2 linked regions of the Spartinivicinus marinus genome follow. The protein of the gene in region 2 interacts with the protein of the main gene of each other region in a pairwise test. Links are inferred from orthologs where the notes say so. Each region holds a gene or a part of one and is shown on either strand. Other genes may lie near its edges.

Region 1 (9,368 bases), 1.7 Mb from region 2 along the record:
GGGTCGGTTATGAGCCAAAGGGGAATATTGGTCAAAGTGGTGTTCAGGTTAATGGGGGGGCTTACCCTGACTTAGATTTAATGATGAGCGCCTGCCTGCTTTGTAATGATGCCACTTTGCAGCAGAACAACCAGCATTGGCAAATCAGTGGTGACCCTACCGAAGCAGCCTTAATTACCCTCGCTTATAAATATGGACTGATCAGTGATACGGAAAAAGCTGAAAAGCCTCGCTTGGATGAAATCCCCTTTGCATCGGAATATCGGTTTATGGCCACTCTTCACCATGATCATCACGGGCACTATTTTGCAATCGTCAAAGGGGCTCCAGAACAGATCATAGAGATGTGCAACCAACAACGCTTGAATGGTGAGGATCAACCCTTTGAGCCAGACTGGTGGTTAAATCAGGCCAATGAACTGGCCAGTAATGGTAAACGTGTATTAGCAATCGCCTATTTGAACTTTACGACCAAGCCCTCTGCGTTAGCCCTAGATGATATCAGCCAAGGACTGACTATGGTGGGGCTGGTAGGCATGGTCGACCCTCCTCGCCCAGAAGCTATTCGTGCTGTAGCTATGGCCCAGTCAGCGGGAATCCAGGTTAAAATGATCACTGGCGATCATACTGCCACTGCTGCTGCAATTGGCCGGCAAATGCAGATTGGGCTTGATACGGATCCAGTGACTGGCAGCGATTTAGAACAGTTATCTGACCAGGCATTACAGCAACTTGCTCATGAGCGGGACGTATTTGCCCGTACCAGTCCGGAGCATAAATTAAAACTGGTGCAAGCGTTGCAGGCCCAAGGCCATGTGGTAGCGATGACGGGTGATGGGGTCAATGATGCCCCTGCATTAAAGCGAGCTGAAGTGGGCATTGCCATGGGGTGTAAAGGCACTGAGGCAGCTAAGCAGGCGTCACGCGTGGTATTAGCAGATGATAATTTTGCCTCTATTGTCGATGCGGTCGAAGAAGGCCGGGTGGTATATGACAATTTGAAAAAAGCCATTATGTTTATACTACCTACCAGTGGCGGAGAAGCGTTAAGTATTTTGGCTGCTATCGCCTTGGGTGTAGTACTACCCATTACGCCAGTACAAATTCTATGGATTAATATGGTCACCGCCGTTACCCTAGCCATGACCTTAGGTTTTGAGCCAGCAGAATCTGATGTAATGAAACGCCCTCCAAGAAAACCTGATGCTCCTCTGCTATCAAAATTGCTGATTTGGAGAACCTGTTTTGTTTCAATATTAATGGTAGTAACCAGCTTTGGTATGTATCTGTGGTATAACCAAACCGGGCATGGTTTAAATGAATCCCGTACGATAGCAGTTAATGTACTGGTCTTTTGTGAAATTTTTTATTTGCTTAATACGCGTGTGATGCAGCGTCATGCCTTGTCATGGAGCAGTTTAACTAGCAATATTTATTTATGGTATGCCATCGGTATTCTATTCCTGCTGCAAATGGCATTTACTTACAGCAGTTATTTTCAATATTTATTTCAAACCAGTGGGCTGACATTAATCAGTTGGCTGCATATTATTAGTAGTACCTTACTGTTTTTTATCATTATTGAAATCGAAAAATATTTATTGCGCAGGTTTACCTTAACAATAGTGCCCTAATTTAATAACTAATATTGCTTGATTATGCTTCCCGCAAAGGGGAGGTCCCTCCTTTGCGGGATTTTTTGCAACTTTATTTGTATCGACTACGCTTCGATTGCTGTTTGTAACTTATCTAACACAGTGTTTTGGTCAAACTCTTCAATACTGACACTAGCGCCTTCTACTTTGTGCCACTGACCTTCATAAAGGAATTCGTAGTTACATACGCCTGATTGCCAGTCTTTTTCAAGTGATGCTCGTAAACGTAGGTTTTCTACTAGTTGTGGTTGTCCGTGAATGATTATTTCTGTTGGGCCCTGGCCTTCTGCTACCAACAAAATATGAGTCGATGACATAGTGGCCATGTATGACCAAGTGCCATGGACGTTAGAAAAAACGTTTAAAGGTGGGCTGATCGCTTGAAAAACATGTGCAACACCGCATATTGTTCCAGCTGGTGCATTTACCAATAAATTTAAGTTAAGTACTGGCGCGCCTAGCAAAGGTTTGCCATCTACTTTTGGTTGAACTAAATAATGGACAGGGAATAAACCAATTTCAGAATTAACTTGAGACATAATAAATCCTTTTTGTATATTTGGTATTAGAAATTATCAGTGTGTTATTCCATCAACTTCGCCTTGCAAGTTTTTTATTCGAAGAAGATACGCGAGTGAGTGTAGATTAAAATCCGATAAATACCATTGATTACAAAAATTTAATATTTTGACTTGTTCTCAGCTTCTTAAGCCATCCACGAGGTGAAATCAAATCCCCAGCGGACTAGACCAAATGCCACTAATAAGCCGCCTTCCAAACGGGAGATTCGCCAGCCAGTGCGCATAAAGAATACGGTCACTATCACCATGGCGGTAACTGCTAATAATGAGATGCGAGCCATTGGATCAGTTGTCACTGGCTGTAACATCCCCGCTAGCCCCAACACCCCAAGCAGATTGAACAGATCACTGCCAATGAGATTGCCGGCACTGAGTGAATAATGCCCTTTGAGAACACCTGTCAGGCTGGTAGCAATTTCCGGTGCAGAAGTACCAGCTGCAACAATGGTGACGGCAATTACCCACTGACTGACACCAAAATCAGTGGCAATTGAAACTGCTGCATCCACCATCAAATGAGAGCTGGCTAGAATCATCACCAACCCTCCCCCCAGCATCAGGCATTGCTTAAAGAGAGGGTGATTAGCAACTGATGATACAGCCTCTGGTACTAATGAGTCATCACGTTGATATAATAAATAAATGATGTAAAGAACCAGCCCGGTAAACATCAAAGCCCCTTCAAGGCGCCCCAGGTGTAGATCAACCCCCACAACTATAGAAAGAAACACCGTCGCAGCGAATAATACCATGCCATCCCGCCACACCAGTTTGTTACTGGTGGGAATGGCTTTAACCAGCGCACAACCACCCAAAATAAAACCCAAGTTAAAAATATTGGAACCAACAATATTGCCAACAGAAATATTGCCATGGCCTTTCAGCCCAGCAATCAGTGTCACAGCAAATTCCGGTGCAGAAGTGCCCATAGCAACCACAGTTAAACCAATCACCAACTCTGATAAACCCAGCAACTTGGCCAATTGTGAGGCAGAAACCACCACCCATTGCGCACCTTTGGCAATCAACAGCATGGTTACCAATACAATTAAAGCATTGAGCCAAACCGGCGCATTACTTAAAAAATTTCCACTCATAAAGTAATTCTATCTAACTTAGACAGCTTCTGTAGCTTAAAGCATAGGAGCCCACCAACATAGAATGCACAAGAAACCGCAATAATGGTTTGGTCCAGATCAATGTTGTTAATTTCATGCAGACGGATACAGAAATTTTGCTAAAAAAAATTAGCGTTATCCACGCACGATATTAAAATCCAAAAAATGGGTCGAGCAGGAAATACAAGGATCATAATTGCGGATGACTCTTTCACAGAAAAACTTCAGCGCGTCATCACTGTTATGTAAGCCAAATTTTTTGACAGAATATTTTAAATCCTGCTCTATCCGGGCTTGGTTCTGACTAGTGGGCGGGATAATTGTACAATTAATTACTCGCCCCTCGTCGTCTAGCTGGTAGTGATGGTAGATCATTCCTCTTGGGGCTTCTGTACAATAACAACATTCCCCAGCTTGTGGTGTCACTGGCAGATGGGCATCTCCTGTTGGACAGGGCTCAGCCAATAGTTGTTGTGCTTCAGTTAACGCTAAAAGAATCTCTACTGCCCGAGCCTGAATGCTGGTAAACATATTTTGGTTGGGAAACACCAGACCAATATCATTAACTAGCTTTTTTATGGGACCAGGCAAAATAGCAACATTATTATTTAATCGGGCTAATGGACCGACTAAATAATCCTTACCGTCCAGCAATGAATAAAAGGCGGTCGAATGCCGCACCTGATGTTCTTTAAAATGATCAGGATATTGCCAATAATTTAACGTTAAACCATTACTGGTAGTAATATCCCCGCCATTAATGGGATAAATCTCAGAATGTTTTAAGCTGACCCAAATAAAGTCATGGCTGTAGTCCAGCAATGGTAAGCTGGCTGTCCAGCGTAATAACGCTACTGCAGCTGGTAAGGCTTGATCCACTTGTTGCCTGGCTGCATCCCAGTTTGCCGGCTCAGGCAACCGACCAAAGCCCCCTACCTGTAAACCCACTGGGTGTACTGAGCGGCCCCCTAACAAAGTCATCAAGGCATTGCCGGTTTCCTGGATTTGCATGCCCCGTTGCAAGACCTGCGGATGCTGCTTAGCCATGCTTAAGGCGCTCTCAAACCCTAAAAAATCAGGAACAGCTAAAAAGTGAATATGCAGGGAGTGGCTTTGAATCCATTCTCCCAGATTCATTAGTCGTCTGAGCTGGATTAAATGATCAGGCAATTGAATATTAAATAAGTCTTCAATGGCTTGAATGGAAGTGAGCTGATAAGCCATCGGGCAAATCCCACAGATGCGAGCATTCAGGTCAGGCACATCCTGATAGGACTTACCTTCCAGAAACTTTTCAAATAACCGGGGGGGCTCAAAAATTTTCAGGTGTAGCTTATCAATTGTATCCCCTTTGGCGGATAGCTCTAACGCCCCTTCCCCCTCTAGGCGGGTGACAAAAGGGACTTTTAAAGCAATCTTACGCTGCTTAGCCATTACTCAATTTCCTTAACCTCAATCGCCTGCCAATGGTGGCTTTCTTCCCGAAAGGGGTTGCTATGGCTGTGGATTGAGGCAAAACGCTGGGCAATTTCTCGTGGGACTAAACCCAGCCCGGCAAATCGATTGGCCAGGCTATGGCAATTGGGCTGCTCTGAAGGGCCAAAACAACCATAACAGGCTCGCCCAAAAGCCGGACATAACGCCCCACACCCTGTGCGCACCACCGGCCCTAAACAAGGAGCCTGTTGGGTGACCATGACACAGACTAGCTGGTGGCGCTTACATGCCATACAAAGCTTTTCAGCCTCCGGCCGGGGTTTAGCGCCAAATAACAGCTGACGAATAAAATGATTCACTTGCCTGACAGTAATGGGGCAACCCCACAGCTCAAAATCCACTTTAATATGCTCAGCCACCCCGGTTGAGGTCCCTAACGTGGCGATAAAGTCAGGGCGGGTATACACCGCTTGCATCCAGGCATTGCCATCAGCCATATTCCGTAATGCCTGCACCCCACCACTGGTAGCACAGGCACCGATACTGACCACTAGTTTGCTGTTCTGACGAATCTGTTGGGCACGCTTTAAATCTTCGGGAGTGGAGACACTACCTTCCACAAATGCCAGGTCCACTTTTTCATCTGGGTGGTTCAGGCCTGCTTCGATAAAGTGCTTAAACTCAACCAGCTCCACTAGTTCTAGCAAAGTGGCCCCTTGATTAAGAAAAGCCAGCTGACAGCCTGAACAAGATGTCAGTTTATGAAGGGCCACGGTCAGCTTGGTTGGGTTCGCTTGCTGGTTCATTCCCTAAACTCCTGCCAGGCCAAACCAAGACTTAATCTGTGGATAGTGAAACACAGGACCATCTTTACAGACGAAATAAGGCCCTAACTGACAATGACCACAAGAACCATGACCACACTGGAAATTCCGCTCCAGGCTCAAATAAACTGATTTATCGTGAACCTGATGTTTAGCTAATTGTTTCAGGGCCGCCAGCATCATAATCTCAGGACCACACATCAGCACGGCACAATAGTTAGCGTCAAACTGCGCCAGTGCTAATAACTCGGTCACCATGCCTAACCGCCAGTGATACTTGCGTTTTTTCTCTTCACTGGCTGCCAGTAATACCTGGCAATCACCCAAGTCACGCCAGCGTTCATACTGGGGCTGCCACAACAAATCGTTATGGTGCTTCACCCCTTGCAGTATCACGATCCTGCCATACTTGCTACGATTCTCAACGGCATAATTGATTGCTGCAACCACTGGTGCGCAGCCTAATCCAGCAGTAATGAACACTAAGTCCTGGCCTTCCAGTTGGTGTAATGGCCAGCCCTGACCAAATGGTCCCCGCAAGCCTAGTTGGGCACCAATATCCAACGCCACCAGTGGCTGGGTAACCCGACCAACGGCTCGGATAGTGTGCAGCAGCAAATCTTGCTGCCAGCCCATAATAGAGATAGGCACTTCCCCTAGCCCAAACAAATACAGCATATTGAACTGGCCAAAGGCAAAATCAAACGATGAGTTCGTCTCCAGTGCCAGGTGCAAGGTGTAAATACCCGGTGACTCCTGCTGTTTATCTGCCAATGTTGCCACTATGGGTAGTTGCAGCCCTTTAGGTAAGAATTCAGTCATCATCGACCTCATCCTTTAACAAAGCCTGAGCTTCTTCTACCAGATCAATCCCCACTGGGCACCAGCTAATACAGCGACCACAGCCCACGCAGCCACTGCGTTCAAACTGCTGTTGCCAAGTAGCCAGCTTGTGGGTTAACCACTGGCGGTAACGCTGACTGATTTCCGGGCGAAAAACTTTACCGACAATGTAACTATGCTGCTCGCTGAAACAGGAATCCCATAGTCGCACTTGCTCAGCCTGCTGCCCTTTAACATCACTGTGTGACTCCTGCTTAGAGCAAAAACAAGTGGGACAGACCAGCGTGCAATTGCCACAAGCCAGGCAGCGCTCTGCTACATCCTGCCATTGTGGGTGATCTAGCCTGTTTACCAGTTTCAGTAGTTGTTGTTCATCGGGCATGGTTCGCTGCTGGTAGGTGGCCGCTTGAAGCTGTTGTTTTGCCTCGGATAGCTGCTTTGTTTTGGCTTTGGCCAGCGGTAACTGCTGAACGATTACCTCTCCTTGATCACTGCCACTCGCCACTAAAAAGCCGGTTTCCAACTCATCCAGCAAAATATCAAAACCAAAGGTAGCGGCAGGCCCATCACCGGTGGAGACACAAAAACAGGTACTGGCACTGCGGGCGCAATTAACAGCAATGATAAATAGTTGCTGTCGCTGTGTTTGATAATATGGGTCAGGAAATAACCCGTTGAGAAAGTGCTGATCATGAATTTTCAGCGCTGCCAGATCACAACCACGCAGGCCAATAAATGCCCTTGGCTGAGCTTGCTCGGGCGTTTGGCGAAAACATAGACCCTCTGTGGTTTGTTCTGCCTGCCATAGGTGCTGTTCTGGCTTAAACAGCCAAGGCTTAAGTGCTTGAGGGCCTGTGTTCCAGTAAAAACAGCGCTGGCCGGCAGTCTGTTCCAGTTGATAGCGTCCTGGCGATACTTGCTCCTGCCAGCCCAATGGCAGTTGCTCAAAACCCGCTAATGGCGAAAAGACAATGGCACCATCCTTGACTGTTGGCCCAATGACCTCATAACCCGCTTTTCTTAGCGCTTGATACAGCTCTGGAAATTGTTGCCGTGGTAAAAAGCCTTTATCCATGGGGCTGATGCGTGGCTGACGCTGTGGCCTGGGAAACGGCTTTGCTGGTGGTTAACCAGTGTTCCCAGTCAACGAATCCCTCTCCAGTTTTCGCTGATAGTAAAAAAATTTCTGCCTGGGGATTTAACTGGCTAATTGCTTGTTTGACTTTGGTCAGGTCAAACTCCAGGTAAGGCAGTAAATCCGCTTTATTGATAATCACCAACTCACAACTGCTAAACAGATGAGGGTATTTTTCCGGCTTATCATCACCATCAGTGACGGCCATCATCGCTACTCGGCGCTGCTCACCCAGGTCAAACAACGCAGGGCAGACCAAGTTACCGACATTCTCAATAAACACCAGGCTTCCTGCTACTGGTGACAGGGCTGCTAACCCTGCTTTGATCATTTCCGCATCCAAATGACAGCCAGTACCCGTGTTAATCTGCAGAGCCTTGCCTCCCATCGCTTGGATACGCCTAGCATCATTGAGGGTTTGCTGATCCCCTTCCAACACCGCAACTTCAGGTAATCCCTCAGCCAGATCAGCTAAGGTAGCTTCTAGTAATTGAGTTTTGCCAGCGCCTGGCGTCCCCATCAGATTAATACAGGTGATATTTTGGTTAACCAGCCACTGCCGGTTTTGTTCAGCAATGGCTTCGTTTCCTGCCAATAAAGATTGCTGTAATTGAAGGCTATGAGCATCAAAATGCAGGTGATGGTGTTGGCTATCCGTGCCCGGCGCTGTTAACAGGGCTTTTTCGCTTGAGCATCCACAGTGATTACACATTAGGCGAACTCGATTTCAGTGAGAGTTAATTGCTGTCCTGAGATCAAAGTATAGTTATAACTACCACAGGGGCACGGTAAGCCCAGCCTGACTAGTTCAAACAATTTCTGACAATTATTACACCTGGCCTGACCACCGGGGTTGTCGATAACCAAGTCAGTTTTGGCTAAAGCGGCTTCTTCTTTCACCATCTCAAAACAGAACTGCAACCGGTCAGGATCCACGCAACTCAGCCCACCTACCTCAATACAGATTCTGCGGATGCTTTTATCGGTATAGGGCCTGACCTGTTGGAGTAGTGCCTGAATAATGGAGAGTTCGTGCATAGCCTGTGATGATTAAGAGTAGTTAACAAATTCGTGGTAACTGCACGCCATAGGGTGTTTCCAACATTCGTTTTCCGCCATAGGCAGTCGATAAATAAACCATCCCCTGCGAAGTCTCGGTAACTTGGCCAACCACTTTGGCTTGTTGCCCCAAGGGATGGGACTGCATGAGCTGGAGGGCTTGCTCCACCTGCTGAGCTGGCACTACAAAGGCAGCCATTCCCTCATTGGCAAGAAACAGTGGCTCTAAGCCAAGAATTTCACAGATAGCTTGGGTTTGGGGACGAATGGGTAGTTCAGGCTCAAACAGCTCAATGGTCACTTGGGAGGCTTTGGCAATTTCATTCAGTACCACGCCCAAGCCACCACGGGTGGCATCACGCATACAGCGAATTTGTGGGCATTGGGCTAATAGGGGGTGAATCAATAAAGATAACGGGGCGCAATCGCTGCGAAGGTCACTGTAAAGCCCCAGGTTTTCTCTGGCTAACATCACTGCGGCACCATGATCGCCTATAAAACCATTGACCAGGATTTTGTCTCCTGGTTGTGCAGCACTAACCTTTACCTGAATTCTACTGGGTATAACCCCCACCCCGGAGGTATTAATAAACAGCTGATCGGCCATCCCCCGCTCGACTACCTTAGTATCCCCAGTGACTATCCTCACCCCAGCCTGTTGAGCCGTTTTGGCCATAGAGCTGACAATGGATTCCAGCAGTTTGAACTCAATCCCT
Region 2 (9,225 bases):
CACCTTCTTTTTTACAATACCAAGTTGAAATAGTCATATGAATAAAATATTAAAAAAAATACTACTAATTGATGACAATGAAGCAGACAACTTCCTACATGAATTAATAATTAAAAAATCAGGTATCACCGAAAGTGTCATCGCAATGACCTCCGCAACAGATGCCTTAGAGTACTTAAAATCAAAGCAAGGTAATAACCATCCTCAGCCTTGTCTTATTTTTCTTGATATCAACATGCCAAGGATGAACGGTTGGGAGTTTCTAGAAGAGTATGAAAGCCTTCCTTCAGAACAAAAGGCAAAAGTCGTGATTGTTATGTTAACGACATCGCTTAACCCAGATGACAAAGAAAAATCAAATTCAATAGATCATATCACTGAATTTTATACAAAACCTCTGACTCAGGCCATATTAGATAGAATTATAAAACAGTATTTCCTATAATTCCCTATAAAAAGTCATTCACACCCGGGTATATCAATATTTCACATATAGTCGACTGAAATATTCAGGCTAGTCAAATAAGCATTCGTTTATGCTGCTCTATTACTTATTTCCATTTATTTCTTTAACCCCACTCTAATCGCAGCTACAGTTTCTAATATATTTATAGAATAATAAATACTTTGTTCTTTAGCTCTTATCAATCAGCCATGGATGGATGAGTTGCAATGTTTGGCAATGACTTTCAACTATACGATGAAGTCATTTTTTATATCACCATCATTAACTTATATTAAACCCAGCCAAACTTTACCCTAGGAAGGGGCTATATTAAAAGCATGAACAGTGACGAATACAGTAAAACAATCTATTCAATCGCTCATGACTTAAGTGCCCCTCTACGAGGCTTAGATGGTTTCTCAACTATTTTAGTAGAAACCTATCAAGATAAGCTTGACGAACAAGGCCTTCAGTGGCTTTTAATGATAAAAGAAAATGCTATTAAAGCAAAAGTAATGCTAAATAGTATTGTAACTTACTCCCAAATCACATCAACTGATTATCCTCCCATTGAAGTCAACTTAAATCAATTAATAGATAAAATATTAACAAAAAACAAATATTTTAATAATTATTATTCAAATCAGATAACACCTACCCTAAAAATAACAAAGCTACCTACTATTAAAGGAATCGAACAGTTGTGGGATAAGCTATTAACAGCCCTCCTCGACAATGCATTTAAGTTTCAATATAAAGATAAGAAACCTATCATTGAAGTATCAACTATTCAGACAAAAGATTGTTGGTCATTACTCATTGCCGATAATGGTATTGGTATTAAAAAACAAGACTACGATATTATTACACGTATTTTTTCTCGACTACATAGTGAAAAAATATACCCTGGTGATGGTATGGGGTTAGCTTACTGCCAACAAATTATCAATATGTATGATGGCTCTATTAAATTTGATCAATCAATGCTAGGTGGATTGCTTGTAAACTGCACCTTTCCTAGCCGGTTTTTAGCCTAACAACCTAACAAGTAGAGGGGGCTATGAAAGAGTTCATCTTAAATTGTTATGAGCCAAATAGCAAAATATTAATGGTTGAAGATAACCCAAGTGATGCTTTGTTATTCAAAACCATGATTGAAAGGGCTTCTAATAATTATATATCAATTGATACAGTTGACACATATAGCGAGACTCTAAATAAACTGAAAGGTAATCACTATACAGCAGTTCTATTGGACTTACATTTACCCGATATCGATAATTTTGAAAACATTATAAAGACTATTGAAAAAATCACTCCTGAATTGCCCGTAGTTATTCTCACGGGTTCAGAAGACCATTCCTTGCCACTGAAATTAATTCGCCTAGGTGTTCAAGATTACTTATGTAAAAATGAAGTCACACCATCTATTCTGATGAGATCATTAAGATACGCAAAGGAGCGAAAAGAAATTCAACTAGAACTTAAAAAAGCCCTCAAAAACCAAGCAAACCAAAATGAACTATTAAAATCTATTGTCAGAAAAGACTCCTTAACAAGCTTACCCAACCGTATATATTTCTTTGATTTTTGTAAACGTGCTCTTAACTTAGCAAAACGCCAAAATACGGTAATGGCAGTTTTGTATTTTGATATTAATGGTTTTAAATGTATTAATGATACTTATGGGCATACTGCTGGCGACCAGGTTTTAAAAGAACTTGGAATTAAAGTAACCAAAGCACTTAGAAAAGAAGACATGCTATTCAGACTTAGCGGTGATGAGTTTGCCATTATTGCCGAGCACTTACATGCTGAAGTACAAGCCTATCCTATTGCTAAACGAATCAACGAAGCAGTTTCTACTCTCCCCATTAAAATTGGTCAATTTAATATTGACGTTACTATTAGTATTGGTATTGCCGTTTATCCTGATAGCCAAACAGTTCAGGAGTTGGTTAAACATGCCGATATTGCTATGTATGAAGCTAAGCACAACAGTGATCATTTTGCCTGCTTTTACAGCAAAAGGCTTGATAACCTAAATAACAGGAATATAAAAATTGCTAGCTTACTCCCATCAGGCCTTCGAAGAAAGGAGTTTTCTGTAGTCTACCAGCCAATAATCAATTGTTTAACAGGTGACTGCTCTGGTGTAGAAGCATTAATTCGATGGAATAACAGTGAATTAGGGTATATTCCTCCAGAGGAATTTATTAACATAGCAGAAAACTCAGTTTATGGAAGCACACTTTGTTGCTATGTTATACGTGAGGCTTCTAAGCTTATTAAACAACTGAATGGAAAATACTTACCATTCATTAGTGTGTCCATTAATGTGGCTGCTCGCCAATTTACCAATCCTACATTTTTTAATAATTTGATTAATACTATTAAAGAAGTAAACCTACCTCCCGAAATGCTATGCATTGAAATTACCGAGCGCCAAGTTATTCAAAACCTTAAAGTTTGTGAGACAGCACTAAATAAAATCAAACAGTATGGTATACAAATTGCCCTAGATGACTATGGCACTGGTTTTTCGTCAATTACTCATTTAAAAAATCTACCTTTCGATAAAATTAAAATCGATAGAAGTTTAATTAATAACCTGCATAAGGATGCCAAAAATTTTGCATTAACTGATGCTATCATTTCAATGGCAAGGCATTTAGATTTAACTGTTGTAGCAGAAGGAGTAGAACATCAAGAAGAGCTTGAAATACTCGTAAAAATTGGCTGTGATGAGGTTCAAGGATTTCACCTGAGTAAGCCTATTTCAGCTCATAATTTAAAAGAAAGCTTTGCTGATATTAAGTCCGATAAAAGCCAAAATAAAGTTCAAATTAATGGCTTTTAGTCTTTTATGAAAGCTTATCGTTTGAAGTTATTATAATTTTTAGCTAAAAAAAGCACCTAAAAATTTCTTGCGATGGATATATAAGCTAACCATAAAAAAGGCCTCCATTGTCATGCGCAAGAAGCCTTCTATATATTTTTACATTACCAGATATAGATAACTCACCTAACTAGTGAGCGTGACCATGCTCTAGCTCTTCTTCTGTAGCATCGCGCACATCAATCACTTTACCTTCAAAATGTAAGGTCACTCCAGCTAAAGGATGGTTTGCATCAACCGATGCTTCGCCATTGTCTATGGCGGTAATAACCACTGGAATATCGCCTTGTTCTGTTTGAGCAGTAAAACGCATCCCTACTTCTAACTTCTCTGGCTCAGGAAACGTGGCCAAAGGCACTTGTTGTACCAATTGTTCTACCCGCTCTCCATAAGCATCTTCTGGACTAACCGTTACTTGAAAGCTATCACCTGCCACTTTGCCCACTAACTCCTGCTCTAAGCCAGGAATAATGTTGCCAAACCCGTGAAGGTAAGCAAGAGGCTGGTCTTCTGCAGACTGGTCAATTACTGTGCCATCATTATCCTTTAACGTATATTCAATGCTCACTACACACTTGTCGCCAATCAACATAGTTATTCCTCAGTTATTCATAAAAATTCACTGGTAATGCATTGTCAGCTGCCTTAATTGACATGCTTTCTTACACCAAACGCTCTTACATCAAACGTTCTAACACCTGGCGTTATAAAAAATGTCTAATAAACGCAGGACCACCACAAATCCCAGGGTTTTACAGCAGGTTGAGGGATTTTATGAAGACAAAAGGAAATCAAGGATAGGGATCAGTGAGTTACTTATGACACCATAAAAGCCTTTCCGCTCAATAGCTAGTCTAACAGATATTAGATAATTCTCAATTTCAGGCTTGTATTGGGCAATAATCAAACAATTACTACAGGCGTCCAATGAATTAAATCCATCCGGTTAGTTGCTTTTTGTTTATACAGAACTATTGTGTGCATAGTGTGTTTCAACCAACTCTTCTACAGGAAACTAATTTATACATCGTGATAAAAATATATCAGATTAAAATTATATAGAAGCAAAATTATTTGTATATTAGAGAAGGCCTTTACTCTATTTATATAACATTAAAGATCGATCATTTCAAAATACTCAATCAATATTCACGCCTTTATTAAATTCACTTAACACTTGATAAATTTCATTAAATAAGTTGAACAGCCTCATAGTAATACATTTATTCAGGTGCAATATTCTCTTGCAGTTATGTTAACTGCTAATGACCACATCACTCTTATGGGCACTTCTAATATACCCAATGCGGTGGTTTTTAGGGCTAGCCTACAGCTGTGAGGCTAGCAATAACAGTATTAACAGCATTTCCACCATCCATGGTGGTCAGGAATGATGCTAACAAAACCTAAAAATGATTCACGACGGGTATAACCACTTTTTTAAGTAAAAGTTATTAACAGAGCCATTTGGTTTTTGTTTACAAGCAACTTATGGACAATAATCTATGATAAATCGGATTCAACCAACCTTACGCGCACTTTCATTTAGCATTTTATGTATTAGCTGCTCAGCAACCACCTCATTAAATGCAGAAAGTTATGAATCAAACGAGACCAGCAGATTGGCTAGTAATTTTGAAGCAACGCACTTGATTTATACGCCTGAAGAAATGCTTTTTTTTGATATTAAGGATTATCTCGATAAAAATGCCCCGCATTTATCACCTTATGCAGAAACCCTTTCTCACTGGAGTGGCTACTCAACAATCAGCCCTAAAGTGTTAATCACCTTGTTAGAAGAACAAACGGGCATTGTAAGCAATCAACCAGCAAACCCTAACCTATTGAAAAAACCATTGGGAAAACTATCCAATAAAAAAGGATTTTCAGCGCAAATTCGGGATGTTGCCATTCGTTTAGCCAAACTTCATTATTATCAGACAGAAGCCTTACATCACCAGGCTACTGAACAAGGTACTGCAAACTATGCAGCACACAGTGAATTTTTTGCCTCATCAATAGAAGCACTTTTATCTGCTGCCAAAGATAAAACAACTGACTCTCTAGCTCAATCCAATCAACAAGAAGCTATTGCCGCCTATCAGCAAACCGACTTAAACAGTTTTTACCAAACTTACCAGCGACTCTTCCCTACTGATCGCACACAAACAGAGCAACCACAAGCAGCTGAATATTATAATCGTGCGAACCTCCCCCCTGCGAACCTTTTGCAACTGCCCTACCCCAAGGGTAGCTATTGGTATTTTGGCGGCAGTCATACCAATACAGGTAGTGGAAGTTACCCTCAATCATCACTGGATTTGAATAATGGCGGCCGGTGGGGGGATAACCTGTCTAATATCTGGGTAGTATCAGCCGCTCCCGGAAGAGCTGTCAGGCACTCATCCTGCTCGTTAGAGATAGTCCATGAGGGGGGCTGGTCAACCACCTATTATCATTTGAGCAACATTCAAGTTCGTACTGGTCAAACGGTTTCGCGCAATCAGCGAATTGCTAACTATGCAAATAACCAGTCTCAAGCCCTCTGTAATGGAGGCCGCTCTACCGGCCCCCACCAGCACTTCTCGCTAAAACGAAATGGTTCATCCTTCCATTTAAATGGTGTTAAGCTCTCTGGTTATACGGTCCATACCGGTAGAAACAGCTACGATTCAGACTGCAACTACTTTTGGTTAGAAAAAAACGGCAACAAGTACTGTGCCTGGAACAAGCTATATAACACAGGCGTAGCAAACACTACTCCGAATCCCAATCCCAATCCCAATCCCAATCCCAATCCCAATCCCAATCCCAATCCCAATCCCAATCCCAATCCCAATCCGAACCCGAACCCGAACCCGAACCCGAACCCGAACCCGAACCCGAACCCAGACAATGGTAATCAACTAAGCAATGGAATAGCTAAGACAAATTTAGCTGCTAGAAAGGGCCACAAATACTATTTCACATTCACAGTCCCTCAAAGCGCTAAAAACCTCAGATTTATAATGGAAAACAATAGAGGCGATGCTGACATGTATGTTAGATACTACAGAAAGCCAAGCTTTAACTACTGGGGATGCCGCCCATACAAAGTAAGACAAAGGGAGTCATGCAGCTTTAACAGCTTCCCAGCTGGGACCTACCATGTCATGGTACATGCTTTTACTAACTACTCCGGGGTGAGTATAAAAGCAGAGTATGATTCAGGGTATCGTAATTAATAGATTATTCTTACTGAAAGGCTAAGAGGGGTTGCCCCTCTTAGCCAGAACAACGCAGCAAGTTATACAAAAGTGATATAAGGTAAAATAGTCAGGCCCAAGTTAAAAATAAAATCAAAAATAGGCACACCCATAATACTTAAAGCCATCAATACCAATAATGCACCAATACCATAACGACTGTTATATTCTTGGTACTTTATAGCCAAGTGCTTAGGCAATAGATAAGGCAAAATATAGTGGCCATCTAAAGGGCCTAATGGAATTAAGTTAAATATCATCAATACCAGGTTAATGATTGCAAGATAAACAAAAAAGAACTCAGGCCCTGACCCCTCAAATATGTCCCACCCTTGATTACGCCCAAAAGCAAACAGGTTAATAGTTACGATTGCTAACAAAAGGTTCATACCAGGCCCAGCGGCAGCAACAACCATGCTCGCCCAGCGTGAGGTAAAGTTACTAGGATTGGTCATAACTGGCTTGGCATAACCAAAACCAATAATTGCCACCATCAACAACCCAAGCGGATCAATATGAGACATAGGGTTAAGGTTTAACCGCCCCATTCGCTCTGCAGTATCATCCCCATATAACTTGGCAGTTAACGCATGACCATATTCATGAAAAGTAAGTGCCATCACAATGGCAATAAGTAGAAGGATAAAGGCGGCTATCTGACCTTGATAGAGTAATTGCAGCATTCTATGACTAACTCCTAGGGCACAGGGTAACAACAGTTCCCCTGTAATACACAAAGAACCAAGCTTACCTCCAGTTGATTCCATTAGCAAATAAGCAATTAAGGGCATCTAGGGCCTGTTAACACTATTTGAACCGTCACTGTTGTGTCTGTAAAAGCGCTAATCTAGGCGTGAAGAGAGAAACTTAGTTGTTCTAAATAAACAATGAGCAACAAGTACTTTATGTCTAGATATAATTTCTTTAAACATTGATGGCCTAGTGGCTGCTCCTACTTAAGCTTGAGCTCTTCAGGCATCCACCATGAGGTATCAAAGTGCTGGTAATTAAAATCTGAAGGTAAATTTGGGTTTTTCAGAAAAATTATTTTTCTTTTATCAATCTTCGCACGCTCGAGAAACTTTTGATGGTACGCCAAAAACCATTTTTTGAACGATCCATCATACAACATTAAAACAAGTCCTTTTTCGATTCTTTCTGCAAGTTTAACATTCGCTTTATTAACAAAGAAATAAACCGGATATGGGTAAAAAAATGCAATATGCTGATCAACTATTATATTAGGTGCATGGTCAGTATTTGCCTCTTGTTCAGTCCACACTTCATTAATACCCCTTGGAAAATAGTCAAAGCGTTTATTTTCCAACATTGTAAACAATGATTTATAACTAGCATGAAAAACCGTAGGCATATTATTTTCAATTAACACTATATGATCTGGCCAGTGATTATTAAACCCAGCATTAAACCGCTTAATTATATCATCTAACGTTTCAATATACTTGAAAGCATGCATGCTGTCTTTATGGACAAGATTTAACCTTAAACCTAATATTCCATTGAGAATGGGTAGCTTAACAGGCAAAAATCGCTTCTCCAGCTCATCATTAGTGGCAAAAAAAGCAAAGTCGACAATTCCTTTTTCCAAATGCTTCATGCCTCTGCCATAGTTAATTTCTTCGGGTAATTCTTTTAGCTTTACCTCCAGCCCTAACCTTTCTATCGCCATTTTAAATAACTTTACTTCATAAGGAAATCGTACTTGCTTTTGAAAGTGAGTGTATATATTTTCGGAAGTGGCGTGCGCAGATAGCCCTAAGAATAATAAGAAGCTCCACCATTTAAGCTGAGTACTGATTAACCTAAAGCAAAAACCTTGAAAAATATACATTAAACGCTTAATAGAACCTCTCTGGCTCTTTATTATAAAAGCCAGAGACAATCGCTGAGGAGGGACTTTCAAAGAAAGAGTTTTTATAATACAGCTAACAAACTGCCATTTGATATCAAGCATCTTAAATACAGCCATAACTACAACTACAGCCTTTAAGCAACAGCTTAATAGACATTTATCAGTAATCTATCAACAACTTTAGCTTGCCTAGAGATAAATGCTAGGTGGTTGGAATGTGCATAAAAATAACAAAGCCTAGAAGTTATTTGTGAAAGCTATACTATGCCCATCATGAATCATTTTTAGGTGTAAAAATAAAGTGGTATAGACTCACAGCGAAGGATTATTTATACCCCTAGGGCACAAGGGCGAGGCCACCAACATGCCTTCAAACCAACGCCTTGATTGCAAATTTACTAAAAGGCCAGAGACAGTAAACAATTATTAGAGGTGCCTTTTATATAACTACTTACTATTTATCACCTTACGAATGAACTATAAAGAGCTCATCTGCTTGTAGAGCATACATCAAGTTCGGTTACATTCATTCGTAAAGGTATCCTTACCAACCAATATCAAATAAATAAATTCTGATTTAATAATCTATATTGAAACTCTTTAGTTAACGCTTTAGATAAATCATCAAGCACGGACTTCTGCTGTAAAAATTTTCTCAACAGCTTAATGTAAAATGAACCCACATTGGTATCTTTAAACTTTATATTATTGGGATAAAGTTTTGTCACATAAATAGACAATGTATTCAAGTCCAAGTAGAGAT

What was found.
Region 1: the proteins of OQE68_RS18945 (region 2) and hypB interact in binary tests that used the Escherichia coli proteins (3 or more experiments, as listed by UniProt). The link is inferred for Spartinivicinus marinus from one-to-one orthologs.

Annotation. Positions count from the first base shown.
Region 1 is NZ_JAPJZK010000001.1:5,875,614-5,884,981, forward strand. The notes cover bases 6,416-9,368. They hold hypB (hydrogenase nickel incorporation protein HypB), read right to left. Parts: upstream 8,306-9,368; coding sequence 7,526-8,305; downstream 6,416-7,525. Other genes in these bases: OQE68_RS26010 (FAD/NAD(P)-binding protein), read right to left, coding at 6,416-6,440; OQE68_RS26015 (4Fe-4S dicluster domain-containing protein), read right to left, coding at 6,430-7,533; OQE68_RS26025 (hydrogenase maturation nickel metallochaperone HypA/HybF), read right to left, coding at 8,305-8,631; hypE (hydrogenase expression/formation protein HypE), read right to left, coding at 8,654-9,368. Also shown: OQE68_RS25985 (cation-transporting P-type ATPase), read left to right, coding at 1-1,634; OQE68_RS25990 (DUF1842 domain-containing protein), read right to left, coding at 1,721-2,194; OQE68_RS25995 (calcium/sodium antiporter), read right to left, coding at 2,362-3,333; OQE68_RS26000 (Ni/Fe hydrogenase subunit alpha), read right to left, coding at 3,490-4,788; OQE68_RS26005 (NADH-quinone oxidoreductase subunit B family protein), read right to left, coding at 4,788-5,597; more of OQE68_RS26010, read right to left, coding at 5,601-6,415. UniProt on the Escherichia coli protein: Involved in the maturation of [NiFe] hydrogenases. Required for nickel insertion into the metal center of the hydrogenase. Exhibits a low intrinsic GTPase activity, which is essential for nickel insertion.
Region 2 is NZ_JAPJZK010000001.1:4,220,855-4,230,079, reverse strand. The notes cover bases 2,206-5,015. They hold OQE68_RS18945 (FKBP-type peptidyl-prolyl cis-trans isomerase), read right to left. Parts: upstream 3,937-5,015; coding sequence 3,475-3,936; downstream 2,206-3,474. Other genes in these bases: OQE68_RS18940 (LasA N-terminal domain-containing protein), read left to right, coding at 4,850-5,015; OQE68_RS18950 (GGDEF domain-containing response regulator), read left to right, coding at 2,206-3,305. Outside these bases: OQE68_RS18965 (sensor histidine kinase), read left to right, coding at 1-28; OQE68_RS18960 (response regulator), read left to right, coding at 38-445; OQE68_RS18955 (sensor histidine kinase), read left to right, coding at 784-1,482; more of OQE68_RS18950, read left to right, coding at 1,554-2,205; more of OQE68_RS18940, read left to right, coding at 5,016-6,568; OQE68_RS18935 (site-2 protease family protein), read right to left, coding at 6,631-7,272; OQE68_RS18930 (type 2 periplasmic-binding domain-containing protein), read right to left, coding at 7,542-8,579; OQE68_RS18925 (hypothetical protein), read right to left, coding at 9,020-9,225. UniProt on the Escherichia coli protein: Folding helper with both chaperone and peptidyl-prolyl cis-trans isomerase (PPIase) activities. Chaperone activity prevents aggregation of unfolded or partially folded proteins and promotes their correct folding.